Regions from separate parts of the Luteibacter aegosomatissinici genome, predicted to be linked through region 3. Evidence: predicted binding sites of a transcription regulator. Region 3 holds the regulator's gene; each other region holds the start of a gene.
What was found. The regulator FliA, encoded in region 3, starts transcription of late flagellar genes. The targets are predictions, from matches to a motif close to TAAAGTTTNNCNNNCNNNGGCCGATAA.
Positions count from the first base shown of each region.

Region 1: the regulator FliA is predicted to act here: its motif matches at 2,316-2,342, upstream of L2Y97_RS09530 (methyl-accepting chemotaxis protein).
Region 2: the regulator FliA is predicted to act here: its motif matches at 3,318-3,344, upstream of L2Y97_RS06480 (GGDEF domain-containing protein).
Region 4: the regulator FliA is predicted to act here: its motif matches at 1,505-1,531, upstream of L2Y97_RS06055 (cyclic di-GMP phosphodiesterase).

Region 1 covers NZ_CP095742.1:2,122,083-2,127,276, forward strand. Annotated here, with positions in the region: gene L2Y97_RS09520 (TetR/AcrR family transcriptional regulator) at 1-107, shown strand, start outside; gene L2Y97_RS09525 (SDR family oxidoreductase) at 241-954, shown strand; gene L2Y97_RS09530 (methyl-accepting chemotaxis protein) at 964-2,247, opposite strand; gene L2Y97_RS09535 (hypothetical protein) at 2,575-2,886, shown strand; gene L2Y97_RS09540 (Rap1a/Tai family immunity protein) at 2,883-3,284, shown strand; gene L2Y97_RS22520 (helix-turn-helix domain-containing protein) at 3,272-3,577, shown strand; gene L2Y97_RS09545 (hypothetical protein) at 4,138-4,872, shown strand.
Region 2 covers NZ_CP095742.1:1,464,825-1,470,018, reverse strand. Annotated here, with positions in the region: gene L2Y97_RS06490 (S1 family peptidase) at 1-479, shown strand, start outside; gene L2Y97_RS06485 (hypothetical protein) at 1,315-1,749, opposite strand; gene L2Y97_RS06480 (GGDEF domain-containing protein) at 1,812-3,272, opposite strand; gene L2Y97_RS06475 (EF-hand domain-containing protein) at 3,488-3,802, shown strand; gene L2Y97_RS06470 (linear amide C-N hydrolase) at 3,807-4,817, opposite strand; gene L2Y97_RS06465 (hypothetical protein) at 4,882-5,070, opposite strand.
Region 3 covers NZ_CP095742.1:3,719,345-3,724,538, reverse strand. Annotated here, with positions in the region: gene flhF (flagellar biosynthesis GTPase FlhF) at 1-1,145, shown strand, start outside; gene L2Y97_RS16725 (MinD/ParA family protein) at 1,215-2,090, shown strand; gene L2Y97_RS16720 (RNA polymerase sigma factor FliA) at 2,087-2,818, shown strand; gene cheY (chemotaxis response regulator CheY) at 2,849-3,250, shown strand; gene L2Y97_RS16710 (protein phosphatase CheZ) at 3,260-3,901, shown strand; gene L2Y97_RS16705 (chemotaxis protein CheA) at 3,909-5,194, shown strand, end outside.
Region 4 covers NZ_CP095742.1:1,366,588-1,371,781, forward strand. Annotated here, with positions in the region: gene hutU (urocanate hydratase) at 1-634, shown strand, start outside; gene msrA (peptide-methionine (S)-S-oxide reductase MsrA) at 763-1,437, opposite strand; gene L2Y97_RS06055 (cyclic di-GMP phosphodiesterase) at 1,578-2,825, shown strand; gene L2Y97_RS06060 (putative bifunctional diguanylate cyclase/phosphodiesterase) at 2,822-4,099, shown strand; gene coaE (dephospho-CoA kinase) at 4,153-4,755, opposite strand; gene L2Y97_RS06070 (prepilin peptidase) at 4,752-5,194, opposite strand, start outside.

The DNA of each region.
Region 1 (5,194 bases), 1.6 Mb from region 3:
TTTCCGGCCTGAAGATCGCCGCCCGCGGCGGCGCGCCCAACAGTGTGCTCAGGCAGATTATCGCGGTGGCGCTACGCTCGTTCTCACCGGTCAATATAGTTGACTGATCGATCAATAAAGGCGTAGCCTCACCTATGGTGCGAGGAAGGCAGGGCTAGCCCTGCCTTCTTTTACGGCCATTATTTGATCGATCAATCCATAATTAGGTGATGTATGAGCCAGCGAGCGTTGGAAGGAAAGGTGGCGTTTGTGACCGGTGGGTCGCGTGGTATCGGAGCGGCCGTGGTGCGGCGCCTGGTGGGCGAGGGCGCTGATGTGACCTTCAGTTACGCAAGCTCGGCGCAGGCCGCGAATGCGCTCGTCGCCGAACTCGCTGGGGCTGGCGGCCGGGTCACCGCTGTCCAGGTCGATAGCGCGGATGCCGTGGCACTTGGCGCAGCGATTGGCGAAACCGCAGGTCATGCCGGCCGCCTCGACGTCCTCGTGAACAATGCCGGTGTGCTTGAGCGCGGTAGCGTCGAGACGCTGGGCATGGATGCATTCGATCGCGTATTTGCGGTCAATGTGCGCGCGGTCTACGCCGGTGTGCAGGCCGCACAGCGGCATATGGGCGAGGGCGCCAGCATCATCACCGTGGGCAGTATCGTCGCGGATCGCTCGGGTTTTCCTGGTGCGTCGGTTTACAGCGCGTCCAAGGGGGCAGTCCAGGCGATGACGCGCGGTTTTGCGCGGGACCTGGGCCCGCGTGGCATCACCGTCAACAACGTGCAGCCGGGCCCGACCGAGACGGACATGAATGCACCGGAGTACCACGACATGCTGTCGTCGCTGATCGCGCTTGGCCGTATCGGCAAGCCCGGCGAAGTGGCTGCGTTCGTCGCGTGGCTGGCGGGCCCGGATGCTCGGTTCATCACCGGTGCCAGCCTGACGATCGATGGCGGTTACCTGGCGTGAGGCAGGGGCCTAAAGGTGCCCGTACACGCTTTCCAGCTGCGTGACCGCGGCGTTGACCCGTTCAATGCCCGTAGACTGAACCTGGGCGCTCTCCCCGATCGCACTCGTCACCTCGGTGACGTGATCGACAGCGCCCAGGATCTCCTGCATGACCAGGCCGGCACTGCCCACCAGCTCGGCGCCTTCATCCACGCGATCGCGGGCGTTACCGATGAGCGCATGGATCTGCTTCGACGCGTTGCCGCTGCGTTGCGCGAGCTGGCGCACCTCGTCGGCCACGACGGCGAAGCCCTTGCCACTCTCGCCGGCGTGCGCGGCCTCGATGGCCGCGTTGAGCGAAAGCAGGTTGGTCTGGAACGCGATGGTGTCGATCATCTCCAGGATATCTTCGACGGAGCGCGTGCTGTCCTGGATGGCGCCCATGGTGCGCACCACATCCGCCACCACGCCGCCGCCGCGTTGGGCCGCGGCGCGCGCGCCACCGGCCAGGGCTTCGGCACGGCCGGCCTTTTCCGCGTTATCGAGCACGGCGTGGGACAGCGACACCACCTCGCGCTGCAGTGTCTGTGCCGCCATGGTCTGTGCCGTGATATCGGTGGCGTACTTCACCACCCGTACCGGCTTGCCATGGGCATCGAGGATGGGGTTGTAGGTCGCCTGGATCCATACGATGCGGCCGCCACGGCCGAAACGTCGGTACAGCGCGCTGGTGTGGCGGCCTTCGCGCAACCCGTTCCAGAAGGCGATGTAGGCGTCAGAGTCCGCCTCGGTGGGGTCGACGAACATGCGGTGATGGCGGCCCACGATCTCGTCGATCGTGTAGCCCATGGCGGCGAGGAAATTGGCGTTCGCGTCCAGGATGGTGCCGTCCAGGGCGAACTCGATCGTGGCCTGCGCGCGGTCGATGGCCCGCAGGCGGCCGTCCATATCGGCCTCGGCGCGGCGCCGTTCGGTGACATCGGTGGCGTACTTCACCACGCCGGTCACCCGGCCGAACGCATCCTTGATGGGGTTGTACGAGGACTGCAGCCATACGTCGCCGCCATGCTTGTGCAGGCGGCGGTAGAGGCCCGAGTCGGGCTTGCCCTGGCGCAGGCCCTCCCAGAATTCGGCGTATGCCGTGGACCCGGCCTCGGCGGGATCCACGAACTGGCGGTGGTGTTTGCCGATGATCTCGGCCAGGCGGTAGCCCATGGTCTGCAGGAACAGGCCGTTGGCATGGCGCACGGTGCCGTCCGGCCCGAACTCGATAATGGCCTGGACTTTATCCAGGGCGGCCAGCTTTCCGCGCATGGCTTGCTGTTGCCGTATCCAGCGACCAATCATCGGTCCGACCCCGCCAAGAGTGTGATGTACGTCACATATCGGCGGCCATTTTGCACACTTTAGGCAAAAACGGCGGAAATGGTAAATTCACTATCGCTTCGGTCAAAAACATAAAAAAAGGCCTCCCAGCGGGAGGCCCTTTGGTATTGGTGCGAAAGTGGGACTCACAAGCCGTTGGTGGTCAACGGATGTATGGCATTTACATGCCAGTTACTCCCAAAATTACTCACAACACCTGCTCGCTACCTCGCATTACAATCCGCTCGGGGTGAGGCTAAACCGAGGGGCAGGGTCATGAAGCAGATCATTCTAGCCGGGCTGTGCCTGGCCGTGGTCGGGTGTGCGACCGGAGAGAAGGTGCGGCGGCTCGATACGGGCATGGATCGGCAGGCCGTGGAGCGCCAGCTGGGGCGCCCGGACGGTTTCAGCGAGCAGGAAGGCTATCAAGTGCTCACCTACAAGAACCGGCTGATGTCGGGCTGGTCTTGGGATCGAGCCGACTATCAGGTTTTGCTCAAGGATGGCTTAGTGGTCCAGTACGGGCCAGGGGAAGTTCGTCATAACCAGCCGAACTCTGGGTTGGTCATTGTGGCACCCGCTCGATGATTACCAACATCATGCGGACATCCCTCGTGGTCGTCCTTGCGACTGCCGTCCTTCCTTCGATCGCCACCGAGTCAAAGAGCGTCCCGGTCGATGAGTTCTACACGTCGTTGAGGCGGGCCATGGACATGGCGGAGGGGCATCCACCAAAGCCTGACACGATCGCAGATCTAGATATGGCCAGTGCTGTCGGCTACGTCGCCGGAATGTGGGACGGGATGAAGCTTGCTGCCGAGATGAAGCGCCAGGGAAGCTCATCTTGTATGAGTTCCCCAACGCAGGTTGCAGGCATGATCCGGATTGTGTTGCGGTATATCGATACTCACCCACAGGCGCATTCTGGCGACCGGTTTTCGGCAGTAGGATCTGCTTACTTCGACGCGTATCCATGCCTCAAGTGACCCTTCCCCCCGTTCTCACGGAAGCAGAGCTAGCCGATTACCTCGGTGTGACCAAGCTAACTGTCTACCGCTGGCGGAAGGCGGGGAAGATTGGTTTCTACATGGTCGGCAAGTCGCCTAGGTTCTCAGAGAGCCACATCGCTGAGTATCTGGCGTCTCAGACTATCCCGGCGGTGGCCCTTGAGCCGAGGCCGACCACGAAGCCTACGCGTAAACGCAACGACGACCATCCCGGAGCCCTGGCCCAAGCGCATGCCATTCTCTCGTGTGCTCGCAAACGGGATGGCCGTTGAGTATTTCCCCTGTTGTTTATTGATATCCGTTGTTCTCAGTCGAGCTGATTGGTTTGATATTCAATCAACGTCACTGACCCGCCGGAGTGCCCCTACGTCCGCCTATGGACCACTAATCACTAGGGATGCCTGATCTACGCATGGGGCAGGTAGGGCCGTGACTGTAAATCCCTGTTCTTTGCAATAGGGGGCATATCTTGCGACCTGAGCCTTCCTTGCAATACCTGCTACGGGGAATACCGCCTCACCCGCTACCACGCTACCGGGTAACCCCTAGTTGCCTTGTGGTGTACCCCCTACAGTGCGGATTTGGGCCATTCGCCTAAGGTGGCGGCACCGAACTCAGACCGTAGGCCAGCCACCCATCACTACTCATCACTGTTTTAGTGATCGAGGCGGTTGCAAACCCAACCGAAACCATCTGGGTTATTTCTGGGTTTCGGGTGCTTGGATGGTTCTTATCAGGTGCCAGATCCCGCTAAATCTACTTCCTTCTATTTTTGATAGCGTGCACGGGCAAACGGTTAACATCGTGGAATATTGGGGGTCAAGGATCGAAGATGGCTAAGGTGTCGCGTGCGTGGTGGACGTTGTTGCTTGGGTTGACAGTCGGGGGGATTAGCTCTTGGCTGATTTTCCGTGCTCCAGTTTGGGCTTGTGGTCCTTTCCGTGTCGAGAAATCGGCAGAGTGGGCCGGGGTATTGGTGAGCACGCTCGCGGCGGCGTTTACGCTTCTCGCGGTTGTGACCGGCTTACGGAGTGCGGAACGTGCCATACAATCCGAGCGACTCATGCGAAAGGAGGAGCGCGATCACGCGTCTGCCCGCGAGCAGCGACACGCCGGCCTTCTGTTATCGATGCTCTGTAGTGACCTCTTTGGCCTATCGGTGCATGCGTTGGTTTGGGCCGCGTTGCTTGAGGATGAAGAGCACAGTCTAGAAGGCGTGTATCACCAAATATCTCAGTATCATCTCCCTTCGTTCGATATGGCTCTGCCAAGCTTGACCACTCTGCCTCGTGATCTCGATACGAATCTCGGATACACGTTCCTTGAGTTCCGACGGATTAAGGCTCTTGTTGAGGGAAACCGGATGCTTTCCGGCACTTGGGACGGTGGGGCAGTGGCTGCCGGACGGACCAACCTTCTCTCGGTTGTAAAGCCGTTCTGTGAGACGGCCATGCAGAGCTACGTACTGGCGAGCATTGCTGCGGACGAGAAACCCCTTGTGAGGGAGATCGCGAAGGCGGCAGCAGACATTATCAACATTCAGGACAGCCTGAAGGACAATGACTGATCCGTTATCTGGGTACGGTAGTGAATATCGAAGGGAAGGATTGGCTTACCGAAGCCGAGGCGGCGCATTACTGCGGAGTCAGCATCCGCCAGTTCCAGGCGCACTATGAGGTTGTCGGCTTGTTGCCCAGACGGTTCATGGGCAAGAAGCTCTACGAGCGTGCCGCATTGTACGAAGCGATTGCGAAGGCTCCGCCTTGGGATCGTGAGACAGCTCCGATCCAGCCGCTAGCCGACTCACCCCTCGGTCCATACCGCAATTTGACTGCCACGAGGCTCAGACCCTACAAGCCGAGGAAGAAGGGCTCTGCTGACGGCCTTTT
Region 2 (5,194 bases), 2.3 Mb from region 3:
TGAAGGCCGGCTGGCCGGGCAGCATCGTCCCCTATGGCGGCCGTTCGGAAGTGTTCGTGGCAGGTGGCTGGAGCGTGGAAGACGGCAAGCCCGTCGTGCGCATGCAGCACCTGAGCCTGAGCCAGCAGGAAGCACCGAACGCCATGGTCTACATCGATCGCTTCCAGCGCCCATTTGCCGACTCCTCTCAAGACGCCAACAACCTGTGGGATGAACTGGGCAGGCATGCCCATCCGCGCGACGGCAAACCCTTCGAAAGCGACGAATGGCGCCTGATCAGCCGCGTGTACGATCCGGCCCAGCCAAAGACCGCCAGCTACATCTACACGGTGAGCTACGCCGTCCGCGACAAGGCGGCCGACGACGACATGCAGAAACGCCTCGCGGATGTCGTCCACGGCACATCGTTGCCAGGTGCATCCCCCGCAGGTGATGCCACGGCGACAGCGGCAGCAACCAAGGCGCCTGCTGGCCCTTGATACCTGAAGATCGAGAGATGAGCGGTTCATTCGCGTTCGCGAATGCATGTTTTTAGCGGCTTGCGCCGCCTACGGCGTGGTGGGTTGAGGAAGCTGCGGGTGGGCAGGCCCTTGGGTCCGCCAGTCGCGGACCTTCGGACCGGGCCGTAGGCGCCCTCTTCGCTAACCGCGAATCGCCCGGCGGCCCTCCGCTCATGTCGGCCCCAAGGGCCTGCCCACCCGCGCACCCCACGTCGAGGTTTGTGGTCGGAGAGCCACACGCGTGCGGTCCACCACCTATAGGAGCGCGCTCGCGCGCGATAGCCCACGCAGCGATGACGCCGCAGAGCTACATCGCTCCCTCGATCGGCGCAAGACACGAACGACGGGGCGGTAATGACAGCGCTGGACGCCTGGATTCAACACCGCGTTCGGCATCGCCGCTTCGTGAGCTGATCGTGCGCAAGCGCGCTCCTACAGGGAGGTGAGCGGCGTCGTGCGAGCTTGTGCCACACCAAACGAGACGTAGGGATTCGGTGGCGGGCAGGCCCCTGGGGCCGACATGAGCGGAGGGCCGCCCGAGCTAACGATGATCGCGAGGGCGGTGCCTACGGCCCGGTCCGCAGGTCCGCGACTGGCGGACCCAGGGGCCTGCCCGCCGCCGATGGCGACTCCCACCCAGCCTAAGGCGGCGCTAGCCGCTAAACACATGCGTTCGCGAACGCGAATGAACCGACGACGTGGCGCGATGAAGCATGTGCTCACGGAAATCCGTGAAGAACCTTTTCTTTAGGCTGACGTTCGGACACTTCGGGCAATGCTTTCGCGGTTACCAACGGCACATCACATTACCGCGTCATGGATCTCTAAAACGCGGTTCTTCGAGAAAAGCAGCAATCGCGTCAGCGGCTTCGACGACCTCTGCCATGCCGCCGTATGCGAACAAGGATTCCTGCTGTGCCTCTGGAATGTGCTGCTTCGTAAACTCAATGCTGGCACGAGCGGCAATCAGGAACGCCTCCAGCGCCTCTCTTGATTCGGGAGAAAGCGTCGCCCGAGGCGCGACATACGGTACCTGCATTTCTTTCGGATTTAGACGCGGATTTGCATCCCAGATTGGCTTGAGGACATTGGTGAAGCTATTGCCGACGAACCTTCCGACGAGCTTGCCATAGACATTGACCTGGCCGAGGCTCTGGTGGGACATAACGACCCGAAGTGATGCTTCGCATTGCGCGGACGCATCAATGAAACGGCGTGATATTTCTTGAGCGACGTCTTCGGGAAGCATCGGTGTGGTCCTTGATCGAAAACTGGCGGCGAACGAGGTATGCGGCCAGTCGCGACATGGAATTAGCCCTCGGCGACGACGCGATGGCGCCCGCGTTCCTTCGCCTTGTACAACCGGGCATCAGCCACGCCGATGAACGGTAGCACGCTGTCGCCCTCGCCGGGCACCAGCGTGTTCACACCCGCGCTGAGGGTCAACCGTTTGTCGTGGCCCACGCCGGCGTGCGGAATCAGTGCCTTGTCGACCAGATCCAGGCAGCGCCAGGCCATGGCCATGGCGGCGGCTTCATCGGTGTTGGGCAACAACAGCACGAATTCCTCGCCGCCGAAGCGGCACAGGAGATCGTCGGGGCTACGCACGCTCCCGGACAGTGCACGAGCCACGCGCTTCAGGCACTCATCGCCTTCCAGGTGGCCGTAGTGATCGTTGTACTGCTTGAAGTAATCGATATCGAGCACGACCACCGATAGCGGCTGACGGTTCTGGCGCGCATCGCGCCAGCGGGCATCTACCACGTTATCGAAGCGGCGGCGGTTGGCCACGCCGGTCAGGCCGTCCTTGAAGGACAGCTCTTCCAGCTCGCGCTGCATGTCGAGAAGCTTTTCTTCAGTGCGCTTGCGCTCGCTGATATCGAACATGAAACCGATCAGCGCGTTTGGCGTACCGTCCTCGTTGCGCACCACGTGCACCACATCGCGAATCCAGACGAATTCGCCATCCTTGCGCAGCGCGCGGTAGTCGGCTTCATGGTCGATGCCAGCCTGCGATTGCGATACGCAGAAGTTGAACACCCACTCGCGGTCCTCGGGGTGCATGCGGTCGGCCCAGTCCTGCACGGTCTGCCACGATTGCGGCGACCAGCCCAGCAGCTCTTCGATCTGCGGGCCGATGTAGGCAAAGCGCAGCGTCGCCCACTCGATCTTCCACGGGATGGCACGGGTCGATTCCAGCAAGGTCTTGTAGACCCCGATGTCCTTGGCAAGGATCGCGTCGTCAATACTCATGTTGGTGCCCGTGGTGACAGCGTCTGGTACGTCTTCGGCCAGGGCCACGCCTTCCAGCGGCAGCCCGGCCAGCAGCTCGAGGATAGCCAGTGTTTCCTCCGGCGCTTCCGCCAGGGCCGCACAGCCATCGGGTACATGGATGTAGATGCGAGGCGCCCCACCCTTCTCGCCGCGGACATTCTCCATGAGCCACATGACGCTCTCGGGGAGGCTACGGCGCAAGGTCTCGTGGTCGTAACGGCCACGCATCCCCGCCCCGGCAAGGTACACCTCTTTCACGATGCTGGGCACTTCCAGGCCACGCAGGGCTTCCTGGCAGGGGCTGGGGGTGTAGAACCCTGCCGCGTCCAGGCGGCCCACGGCAGTCACCGCATGGTCCGGCCCAGCCCATGCGCCTTCCGGGGCCTCGCCCAGGGAGAGGTCCAGGAAGAACGGGTCGACGTGCTTGAGACTGGCCACCCTGGCCTTGGCCTGGGCAAGCGCCTCGCGGGCGCGTTGCCGTGCTTCCGTACCTGACATTGTGAAACCCCCATGGCCGGCGGCCATGCCCAGTTGCGTCTTCCCTTATCGGCCGGAACGGGGGCGTCTTGAGAACTTCGTCACATTTTGCCCCGGTCCGCGGGGTGAAGGCCGGACTGCCGACCCGCCTGGGGGCAGCAAATCCACCGATTTACAGGGGAGGACTGGCAGGGGTAACGTCACCAGACCCGACCCCGGTTGCATGGAGAGATCTCATGGCTTTCGGCAGGACCTGCGCACTGGCCCTCGTGGCCGCCCTTTGCCTTTCCCCCCTGGCCGCCACGGCCCAGACAGGGGTTGGCGCGCGGCTCAACTACGCGGAAAAGCAGCTGCACAACAAGTTCGTCCTGGCCGACAAGGACAAGGATGGCTTCGTGACCAAGGAGGAAGCCGAGGCCGGCAACATGCCAGCCACGGCCAAGAACTTCGATGCGATCGATACCACCAAGCGCGGCAAGGTCTCCGAAAAGGAAATCCAGCAGTTCATGCTGAAGCACATGGCCGACAAGGCCGCCACGCCGCCCAAGTAACGGCTCAGTGCAGCCCGGCGAAGCGGAACGGCTTCGCCGCGGCGAACTGGCCCGAGACCTCGCCGGCGAACGTATTCCTCTGGTCCGGCCCCAGGTCGAGCTTGCGCACCCCGGCGGCCTCCGCGAAATCGATCTTCTTCAGGTCCACCCAGAAGGTGTTGGGCGTGATCGTCGATTCGAACAGATACAGCCGGCGCTTGTGATCGAACACCGTGCGCCAGCGGGTCGACGAGATATTGGGCTGGTCGGGCGTGGTGATCCCCAGAGGCACCGAGGCATTTCTGATCACGGAGAAAACGCTTGCCAGGGCGAGGTCCGGGTCTTCGCTCTTCGGGATGGCGTTGATGTAGAACGATGCGCGGGCGAAGCGATCGGCCGAGCGGTTCGTACCCGGTAGCATCACCGTGCCCCCTATGCCCTCCCAGTAGGTATTCAGCGCTAGCTGCTCATCGAACGTCGGTGAGTTGGTCATCACCTGGTATTTGCGATCGTGGTGGATCACCTGCTTGCCACCGATGTATTCGACAATGGCGCTATCGCCGCTCGCATCGGACATGGATAAATGCAACGTCGCCAGGCGTGGCTCGCCGGGCACCTCGTCCGTAATCACGACGAAGGGCTCCTTTTCCAGCGCCTTCACCGCCTCATCCACCGTCGCAAAGTTATCCAGCACGTACTGCGCCCACATGGCGATGCTCAGCGTATGGTCGCCGCGCCGGGGCGTCGGGTAGGTCGATTCCACGAGCCATAGCACGTTGGCCATCAAGCCCTTCTCGTTCGCACCATCGGTGGTCGAGACGTCGTACCCGCTGGCGATGACGCTGCCGTACTTCGCGGTCCACGCCACCGAACCCGGGCCGGCTTCGCCCGTTCGCTTCATGCCCCGAGGGAAAATCCACAGGTTGGTGCCGACATCCACCTTCCAGTCCATGGAGCGGGCGGTAATGACATCGTCGTTCGCGCCGAGGTAGACGACGCGCGTGCAGGCATCCGCCACCATGGGCGCCGCGAACATCGCCAGGGCGGCAGCGCCCAGCCCGTGGAGTACAAAGCGCTTCAATGCATTCATGGTCGTCACCTCACGTATCCTGTTTGAGCACTTCGACGACGTAGTGCTGGCTGCCGTCGTGGTCGTATTCCACCAACAGGCCATGCACGTCGGATTCAAAGCCGCGGAAATGGTGGTTCTGGTCGCGGGCCAGGGCCAGCGATTCCGTTTCGCGAAGAACGTCATGTTTTCCGGCATGGTGCCATGGGCGTGCATGCATGCGGTTAGGAAAAATTACCTAGGGACTGCGCGGTCGGTCCGATCTGGCTGGCATCGAACCTGCTGTCGGTCTGACGCCTGGCACTGGAATCGGGCACGGTACGGGCGCCGTGCAACACGAATTC
Region 3 (5,194 bases):
CCGTGCGCGATACCCGTGACAGCCGCGAAGCCGAGCGCATCGCCCGTGTCGACCAGGCGCGCGCCGCGACGGCCGCCGCTGTCGAGCGCGCCACAAAGGGGGCGGCGCCCCAGTCGGCCAACGCGCCGCAGCGCCAGTCATCCGCCGCGCTGGCCGCCAGCGTTGCTGACGTGGTTCGCGCCGCGACCGTGGCTGCGCCGCAGAACGATACGGCCGTGAACGGCATGCGCGCCGAGATCAATAACCTGCGCGAGATGCTGGAAGTGCAGCTCTCCGCGCTGGCCTGGAACCAGATGGACCGGCAGAACCCGCTGCGCGCCCGCGTGCTGCGTGAGATGACTCGCCTGGGCATCGATGGCGACGTCGCCCGCGCGCTCTGCGCCGAACTGCCGGACACCATGACGGCCGAGCAGGCGCGTTACCTGCCACTGGGCATCCTGTCGCGCAACATCCGCACCAGCGGCCGCAACTTCGATACCGTCGGCGGCGGCATTACCGCGTTCGTCGGCACCACGGGCGTCGGCAAGACCACCAGCATTGCCAAGCTCGCCGCCCGTGCGGTGCTCCGCCATGGCGCATCCAACGTGGCCCTGATCAGTGCCGACCAGTACCGCATCGGTGCCGGCGCCCAGCTGGAACACTACGGCCGCCTGCTCGGCGTGCGCGTGTACAACGCGCACGATGCCCAGAGCCTGCGTAACGTGCTGTTGCAGCTGCGCGGCAAGCACACGGTGCTGATCGATACGGCGGGCCTGGCTGGCAACGACCCGAAGCTGCAGCAGCAGTTCGAGACGCTCCGGGCCATGGCCGATGTGCGTGTCTGCCTCGTGCTGGCCGCCAACGCGCAGGCCCAGGCGATTGATAACGCCGTGCGCGCCTATGCGCCGCTCAATCCGCAGAGCGCCATCCTGACCAAACTCGACGAGGCGCCGCTGCTGGGCGGCGCACTGTCAGCCCTTATCCGGCATGGCATGCCGTTGGACTACACCACGGATGGCCAGCGCGTGCCTGAGGACATTGCCTCCGCCGACGCGCGCAAGCTGGTCTGCCTGGCAGCCCAGATGCTCAAACAGCGCAACGACGAACCGGATGACGCCATACTTGCCGATCGTTTCGGCTTCGCGTCCGCCCCGGCCCTGGCCTGATCGCAGAACGTAACGAACGTGACTACGGCAACCGCAACCGCAACTTCTTTCACGGCAGTGAATTCCTTCATGACCACACACGTCGACAACTCCCAGGCCGCCGGACTCAACTGGCTCGCCGACCGCCGGCCCACGCGCAGCATCGCGATCGCGGGCGGCAAGGGCGGCGTGGGCAAGACCACGGTGGCCGTGAACCTCGGCATGGCCCTGGCCATGGGGGGCCGCGACGTCCTCCTGCTGGATGCCGACCTCGGCATGGCCAACATCGATGTGCTGCTGGGCCTGCAGCCCACCCGCCACCTGGGTCATATGCTGGAAGGCGCCTGCGCCATCGAGGATCTGGTGCTCGAAGCGCCGCATGGCCTGAAGGTGATCCCGGCCACGTCGGGCACGCGCCGCATGGCCCAGTTGCCCAACATCGAGCATGCCGCGGTCATTCGCGCCTTCGACGAATACCCGCTGGCGCCGGAATACCTGATCGTGGATACCGCGGCCGGCATTTCCGACAGCGTGTCGATGTTCGCCGCCGCCTCGGACGAGGTCGTGGTCGTGGTCTGCGACGAACCGGCTTCGCTGACCGACGCCTATGCACTGATCAAGGTGCTGTCGCGCGAGTTCGCGGTGAACCGTTTCCGCATCGTGGCCAACATGGTCCGCCATGCGCAGGAAGGGCGCCAGCTGTTCGAAAAGCTTTCCCGGGTGACCAACCGCTTCCTGGATGTGTCGCTCGATTTCATGGGCATGGTGCCGCACGACGAGTACCTGCGCCAGGCGATCCGCCGCCAGTCGGCAGTGGTCGAAGCCTGGCCGAGCAGCCGTTCGGCGGTGGGATTCAAGAATTTGGCCAGGTCGGTCGATACATGGGGTGAACCCGAACCCCGTGGTCAGGGTCGCATCGGCTTTTTTGCCGGGCGTGAGCACGTGGGGGGAGGGCTGCCGTTGTGAGTGTCGCGAGCGAATACCTTGAAATCACTAAGGTTCCGGCCGATCAACTGGTAAAAACGCATGCGCCGCTGGTGCGCCGGATCGCCTATCACCTGATGGGCCGCCTGCCGCCCAGCGTCGATGCAAACGACCTGATGCAGGCTGGCATGATCGGTTTGCTTGAGGCGGCAAGGAATTATTCGCCGACGCGCGCGGCCAGCTTCGAAACCTATGCGGGTATCCGCATACGTGGCGCCATGCTGGATGAACTGCGCAAGACGGACTGGACCCCGCGCTCTGTCCACAGGAAATTGCGCGAGGTGGCGGAAGTAACGAGGCAGATTGAGAACGAAACCGGTGGCGATGCCGACGATCTTGAGGTGATGAAGCGCCTCGGCATCGACGCCATGGAATACAACCAGATCCTGGCAGACGCGGCGAGCGCGCGGTTGCTGAGCCTGACGGCGCCCGAGGGCGACGAAGGTTCCGCCATCGACGTTGCCGACCCGGACGCTTCGGGCCCGGATGGCTTGTTCGAGCAGGACGGCATGCGCAGCGCGCTCGCCGAATCGATCGACGGGCTGCCCGAGCGCGAAAAGCTGGTGATGTCGCTGTACTACGATGAAGAACTCAACCTGAAGGAAATCGGTGCGGTGCTGGGAGTTAGCGAATCGCGCGTGTGCCAGATCCATGGCCAGGCCCTGATCCGTCTCCGGGCTCGCATGTCGGGTTGGAAAGACAAACACTAAGAAATACGCGGCTGTAAGGCGGAGAGCGCTTTGGACAAGAACATGAAAATCCTCGTGGTGGACGATTTCTCCACCATGCGGCGAATCGTCCGTAACTTGCTGGTAGAGCTGGGTTTCACCAACACGCTCATCCAGGAAGCGGAGGACGGTAACGCGGCGCTGGCACTGCTGCGCTCGCAGCCGATCGATCTGGTGGTCACCGACTGGAACATGCCGAACATGACCGGCATCGACCTGCTCCGGGCCATCCGCGCGGACGCCAACCTGAAATCGCTGCCGGTGCTGATGGTGACCGCCGAGAACAACCGCGACCAGATCATTGCCGCCGCGCAGAGCGGCGTGAATGGTTACGTCGTGAAGCCGTTCACGGCTGTCACGCTCAAGGAAAAGCTCGACAAGATCTTTGAACGCCTCGCCGCGGCCGCGGGCTAAGGGACTAACATGAATACGATGATTTCCGCTGGCCAGGACGTGGCACCCGAACTGCGCGAGCTACTCGATGCCGACGACAGCGCGGCCTTCGAGCAAGCGCTCGATCGCCTGCTGCGCAGCCGCGAACAGCATTTGTTCCTGGCCCTGGGCCACCTCGCACGCGACCTGCACGAATCCGCCCGCCGCCTTGCTTCGGATATTTCCAGCGATGGCGTGCCTGGCACCATGAGCGATGCGCGCAAACACCTGCGCGATGTGCTCGAGATGAGCTCGCAGGCGGCGCATCGCACGCTCGACTTCAGTGAGAAACTTCGCCCGCAGGCACAGGCGCTCGCCAGGCAGGCCGACGAGCTTCTCGTGCTCGACCAGGCCGATCCCGCATTCACCGCCAATGCCACGTCGCTGGCGGTGCGCGTGGGTGATTTTGCCCAGAACTGCGATATCGGCTTCGGCGAAATGGTGGAAGCGCAGTCCTGGCAGGATCTTTCCGGCCAGCGCGTTGCCCAGGTCGAGGCCTTCATGGCCAAGGTCGAAAACTCGCTGGTGGAGCTGGTGCGCCTGACCGGTTCGCTGGCAGGTGCCAATGCGCCCGCCGCCGACAAGGTCAGCCAGGACGAAGTGGATCGCCTGCTCAGCGAATTCGGTTTCTGAGCCCGCCATGAGCGTGGAGCTGGACAACGAGCTGCTCAACGTCTTCCTGATCGAGGCCCGCGAACTACTTGAGACCCTGGGCGAACAGCTCGTGGATCTCGAGGCCTCGCCGGAGGATAGCGAGCTCCTGAACGCGGTGTTCCGTGCGTTCCATACCGTGAAGGGCGGTGCGGGCTTCCTTGGCCTGAACGCCATGGTGGAACTGTGCCACCGTGCGGAGGATCTGCTGAACGAGGCGCGTAATGGCGCGCTCGTGCTCAATGCTGCCTTGATGGATGCCTTGCTCGAGTCGCTCGATCTGCTGAACGACATGATGCGTGCGGCCGATGCCGGGGTGCCGGCCGAGCCTGCGCCGCGTTCGCTGCTCGATCGCCTGGTCGTACCCGGCCGCGCGGCATCGGCGGCGCCGGTCGCGCTCGCCGTACCTGTCAGCGCGCCAAAGGCCGCTGCGGTATCGGCACCAGCCAAGGCGTACGACCCCATCGAAGATGAGTTCGAGGCGATGCTCGACGCAGCGCGCACCGAACGTGCACCTGCACCGGTTGAGTCCGGCACCATCTCCGACGACGAATTCGAATCGCTGCTCGATTCGCTGTACGGCACGGGCGCCCCCGGTGCCGATGCCGTGGCGCCCGCCGAGCCGGTTGCAGAAGCGGCCGCCCCCGCGCCCGAAAGCAACACTATCAGCGACGACGAGTTCGAAGCGTTGCTCGACCAGCTCTACGGCACCGGCGCCCCCAGCGGCACCGCTGACCCATCGGCAGCCGCACCGTCCGCGAATGGCGAAACCCCTCTAGGAGCGGGCTCGCCCGCGATCAACGACGCCCCTGCTCACACGTCGCCCGCAGCCACTCCGATTGCCGCGACGTCGCCGGTCGAAGCACCAGCCGTTACAGCGACCAAACCGAAACCCGCGCCCGCCACCGAAAAACGTCAACCCACTGCCGCCGCCGACACCACGGTCCGCGTCGACACACACCGCCTCGACAGCCTGGTCGATGCGGCCGGCGAACTCGTCCTGGTTCGCAACCGCCTGACGAACCTAGCGCCGCGTGGCACCAACGATCCGATGGAGCGCGCCATCGGTGAACTCGAGCGCGTGGCCGAAGACCTGCAGAACGCCGTGCTGCGCATGCGCATGCAGCCGGTCGGCAAGCTGTTCTCCCGTTTCCCGCGCATCGTGCGCGACCTGGCACGCCAGTTGGGCAAGGAAATCGAACTCGTCACCGAGGGTGAAGACACCGATATCGACCGCACCGTGGTCGAAGCGCTGGCCGATCCGCTCGTGCATTT
Region 4 (5,194 bases), 2.4 Mb from region 3:
ACCGGCATTCGTGCGCCCGCTGTTCTGCCGCGGTGTCGGTCCGTTCCGTTGGGTGGCGCTCTCGGGCGATCCGGAAGACATCTACAAGACCGACGCCAAGGTGAAGGAACTGATCGCCGACGATCCGCACCTGCACCGCTGGCTGGACATGGCCCGCGAGCGCATCAGCTTCCAGGGCTTGCCGGCGCGCATCTGCTGGGTAGGCCTGGGCCTGCGCCACAAGCTGGGCCTGGCGTTCAACGAGATGGTTCGCAACGGCGAGCTCAAGGCGCCGGTCGTGATCGGCCGCGATCACCTGGATTCCGGCTCGGTGGCCAGCCCCAATCGTGAAACGGAAGCCATGCGCGATGGCAGCGATGCCGTGAGCGACTGGCCGCTGCTGAACGCCATGCTCAACGTGGCCGGTGGCGCCACCTGGGTCAGCCTGCACCACGGCGGTGGCGTGGGCATGGGTTACAGCCAGCACAGCGGCGTGGTCATCGTGTGCGATGGCAGCGAAGAAGCCGACAAGCGCATTGCGCGCGTGCTCTGGAACGATCCCGCGACGGGCGTGATGCGCCACGCGGATGCCGGCTACGACGACGCCATCGCCTGCGCGAAAGAGCAGGGCCTCGACCTGCCGATGCAGCGCTGACGCAACACCACCTGCCGCGGTAGGAGCCCACCCTGTGGGCGACATCTTTTCGCGATGTCACCACGGGGAGAGGGCCTGCCGCTCTTCCGCGAACGGCGTCGCCCACAGGGTGGGCTCCTACATAGGTTTTATCGCCCGTTGGCCCATGCGGGCGTGTACATGTCCGGGTAAATGCGCTGCAGGGCCAGCACCTTCGGTCGGTCGTTGATGGCGATGTACATCGCGTCGGGGTTCAGGCGCATGTAATCCTGGTGCTCATCCTCGGCGTTCCAGAAGCCCTTGAGCGGCACCACCTGGGTCACGATCGGTCCGTTGAAGGCCTTCGCGGCCGTCAGCTGGGCCATGTAGGCCTTCGCCAGTTTTTCCTGTTCCGGCGTGGCGTAAAAAATCGCGGAGCGGTACTGCGTGCCGCTGTCGGGGCCCTGGCGGTTCAACGTCGTGGGGTCCATGGCCACGGAGAAGAACACCTGCAGGAGCTGGCCGTAGGTCACCTGCGCGGGGTCGTACACCACGCGCACGGATTCCGCATGGCCGGTGTCGCCATCGCTGACGTCATCGTAGTTGGCATGGGCCGCATCACCGCCAGAGTAGCCGGCGCGCACACTTTTCACGCCGCGGACATGCTGGAATACACCCTCGACGCCCCAGAAGCAGCCGCCGGCGAATACCGCGGTGGCCTCGCCGGGCGCGCGGGCCGCATCCACGGCGGGCGCGGGCAGTTTCAGGCCCTCGTCGCGGGCCGCGGCGGCCGAGCAGGCGGTGAGGGCGGCAAGCACGAGCGGTAGCAGGATCGGGCGGCGCATGGCGGTTCTCCGGCAGGGGACAAGCCAATAGACCGGGGGTGGCATGGTTTTATTACGCGGCTACCCCTACAGTACGCCGCCCCCTGGCCGATACATACCGAACGGCGTGGGGATTCCCAGCGAGAAGGAGGCAAGGGAAGGTGGCGTACGACCTGGTGGAGCGACGCGTGTTCGTGTCCGATCTGCAGATCGGCATGTTCGTCAGTCGCCTGGATTGTGAGTGGTCGGATACCCCGTTCCCTTTGCAGGGGGTGCCGATCACCTCGCGCGAGGATATCGATAACCTCGCAAAATTCTGCAAGTACGTCTTTGTCGATACCCAGCGGCAGGTCACGCCGTCCCGGCTCATGCCGCCTTCCGTGGTCAAGCCCGCGGCGGTGGTGGCACCAACGGCCCGCGTGCCGCTGAATACGCGCCTGGTCACCCAGCACGCCTACACCGATACCGCTTCCTTCGACGACGAGATGCCCCGGGCCCGCGAGGCGTTCGAGACGGTGTCGAAATTCGCCGAACAGCTGGTCGCCGATATCCACGCCGGCAAGTCGATCGATCCGCAAGCGCTGGATGACGCCGTGAGGCCCATGGTGGCCAGCGTGCTGCGCAGCGGCGATGCCTTCTTCTGGATTGAGAGCCTGCGCCGCCACGACAGCTACACGTTCCGCCACGCCGTGGGCTGCAGCACCCTGGCCGCCTCGTTTGGCCGGCATATGGGCTTCAACGGCGATGCCATCGTGAGCCTGGCGGCGGGCGGCCTGCTGATGGATGTGGGCAAGGCCCAGCTCCCCCGCGAGATCCTGGAGCGCGAGGGCCCACTGAATGACATGGAATGGGACCTGGCCCGCCACCACGTGGAAGAGGGCGGGGCCATTCTCGATGCCTCGGGGGTAACCGACCCGGAAGTGCGCGACATGGTGCTGACCCACCACGAACGCTTTGACGGCACCGGTTACCCGGATGGCCTGGCCGGGACGGCCATTCCCCTAGTCGGCCGCATGGCCGCCATCATCGATACCTATCACGCTATGTGTACGCCGCGCCCGTACCGGCCGGCGGTGTCCCAACACCTCGCGCTGCGCCAGCTGTACCAGGGCCGCGATCGCGAGTACCAGGGCGAGCTGGTGGAACAGTTCCAGGCCTGCCTTGGCGTCTACCCGACGGGCTCACTGGTGGAGCTGAACACCGGCGAGGTCGCGGTGGTGATGGTCCAGAACCAGTCCCGCCGCCTGCAACCGCGCGTGGCGATCCTGACGGGCGCCGACAAGGTGGAGCTCGACGATTTCCGCATTGTCGACCTGATGCGCCAGGCCGAGGGCGTCCACCGCGAAATCCAGCGCACGCTGCCGGCCGGCAGCTATGGCATTGATCCTTCTGAGTACTTCCTGGCATGAGTGAGTTAGCCCATCTCCTGCCCGCCGTCCAGGCGCGCATCGATCGCGCCCGCCAGGAGCCGGGGTTATGCGCCGTGCTGGTGGTGCGCCTGCGTGGCATGCGCGAAGCGCAGCTGCGGCATGGCTATGAATTTGGCGATGAGATCATGTTGGCGGCACGCGAGCGCATCGTCGGTGTCGTGCGCCACGTCGACCTGGTGTACCTCGCCACCGATGACAGCTTCCTTATCGTGCTGCCGACCGTGCGCAACCGCACCCACGCGCTGCTGGCGGCCACGCGTATCGTTGGCGCCATCGACGATACCCCGCTTGTCCACGGCGACCGCAACTGGCACGGGCGCGCGGTGGTGGGCGTGGCGCTGTGCCCGCCGCATGGCACCGATGCGGAGCTGCTGTTCCGCCGCGCCGAGCTGGCCCACGACGAGGCGGTGCGCATCGGCGAGCCGTTCGCCTGCTACGAGCCCGAATCCACGCCGGTGGAAATCCTGTACGGCGAGCTGCGCGACGATATCGCCGCCAACAAGCTCGACGTGATGTTCCAGCCGCTGTACGACCTGCGCCGTGGCAAGGTGGTCAGCGTGGAATCGCTGGCGCGCTGGAAGACCTCTGCCTATGGCGAAGTGCCGCCGTCGGATTTCGTGCCCTTCGCCGAGCGCAGCGACCTCATTGTTCCGCTCACCCGGTGGAGCCTCAACGCGTCGCTCCGCCATGCGGCGGCGTTGCATCGTGGTGGTCGCCCGCTCGATGTGGCGGTGAATCTTTCACCGCGCGTGTTCGCCGAGCAGGGCTTTGCCGAGCAGTTGCTCGGTGCGCTGGATATCTGGGGCGTGCCAGCCGATTCGGTGATCGTGGAGATCACCGAGACCGCGTTGCTGACCGACCTGGACATGAGCGTGCGCGTGCTGCGCCGCCTGCGTGATCGTGGCATCCGCGTCGCCATCGATGATTTCGGCACCGGCTATGCCTCGTTCGCCTACCTGCGCCATTTCCCGGCCACGGAACTCAAGATCGATCGCACCTTCGTGGATGCGATGGTGAGCGATGCGCGTACCGAGCAGGTGGTGCGGGCCATGATCGAAGTGGCCCACCGCCTGGGGCTCGAAGCCGTGGCTGAAGGCGTGGAGAACGAAGAGACGCTGAAGCGCCTCGAAGCGATGAATTGCGACATGGTGCAGGGCTACCACATCGGCCACCCGATGCCGGCCGAGGAGTTCGTGGCCCAGCGGTTGGCGACCGTAGGAGCCCACCCTGTGGGCGACATCTTCTCGCGATAACGACGCAGGACCTGTAGCGGGCTCGCGAACGGCGTCGCCCACAGGGTGGGCTCCTACAGGCTGAGCGCCAGGTAACGTGCGTGCAACGCGCCCACGCGCGCCGCCAGCTCCGCCTCATCCCCATGGTTCTCGATCACATCATCCGCGATCGCCAACCGTGCCTCGCGCGTGGCCTGCACCGCGATCATCTTCCTGGCCAGCGCTTCATCGATGCCGTCGCGGCGCATAAGCCGGGCCATGCGCACATCTTCCGGCGCATCCACCACCAGCACGCGGTTCACCCACGCATAGTGCGCGCGGTTCTCCACCAGCAGCGGAATCGAAAGCAGGCAGTACGGGCCGGTGTCGGCCTCCGCGGCCTCGCGCAGCCACGTCCGGATACGCGGGTGCAGGATGCCTTCCAACGTCGTCCGTGCCCCGGGGTCATCAAACACCCGCTGGCGCATGGCGGCGCGGTCAAGGCGGCCCTCGTTGTCCAGGGCATTGGCGCCAAACACACGGGCCACTTCCGCCAGTGCTTCCGAGCCCGGTTCCACCACCGCCCGCGCGGCCACGTCGGCATCGTAAGCGCGCACGCCGAGCGCCTCGAAGCAGCGCTCCACCGCGCTCTTGCCCGCGGCGACACCCCCGGTCAGCGCGACGACGAAGCGGCTCATTGCAGGCCGGTGAGGTGCATGTACGCGCCCAGGATGCGATTGCCACCCATGAGCCACACCCAGCCCGCCGCCGCGATGTACGGGCCAAACGGAATGGGCACATCGCGCTGGTGCTTGAAGAACAGCATCATGGAACCGCCCACCAGCGCACCGATCAGCGAGGAGAGCATGATGATCGGGAGCAGGGCGATCGGCCCCATCCACGCGCCCAGCGCGGCGAGCAGTTTGAAATCGCCGTAGCCCATGCCTTCCTTGCCGGTGAGTAGGCGGAACGCCTGGTAGACGCTCCACAGGCTGAGGTAGCCGATCAACGCCGCCAGGATGGCCGACGACGGCGCCACCGGCAGCGGCTGCCAGCCCGGGAGCAGGGTAAGGCCCAGGCCGATCCAGAGCAGCGGGTAGTTGAGCTCATCCGGGAGCAGCTGCGTGCGTGCGTCGA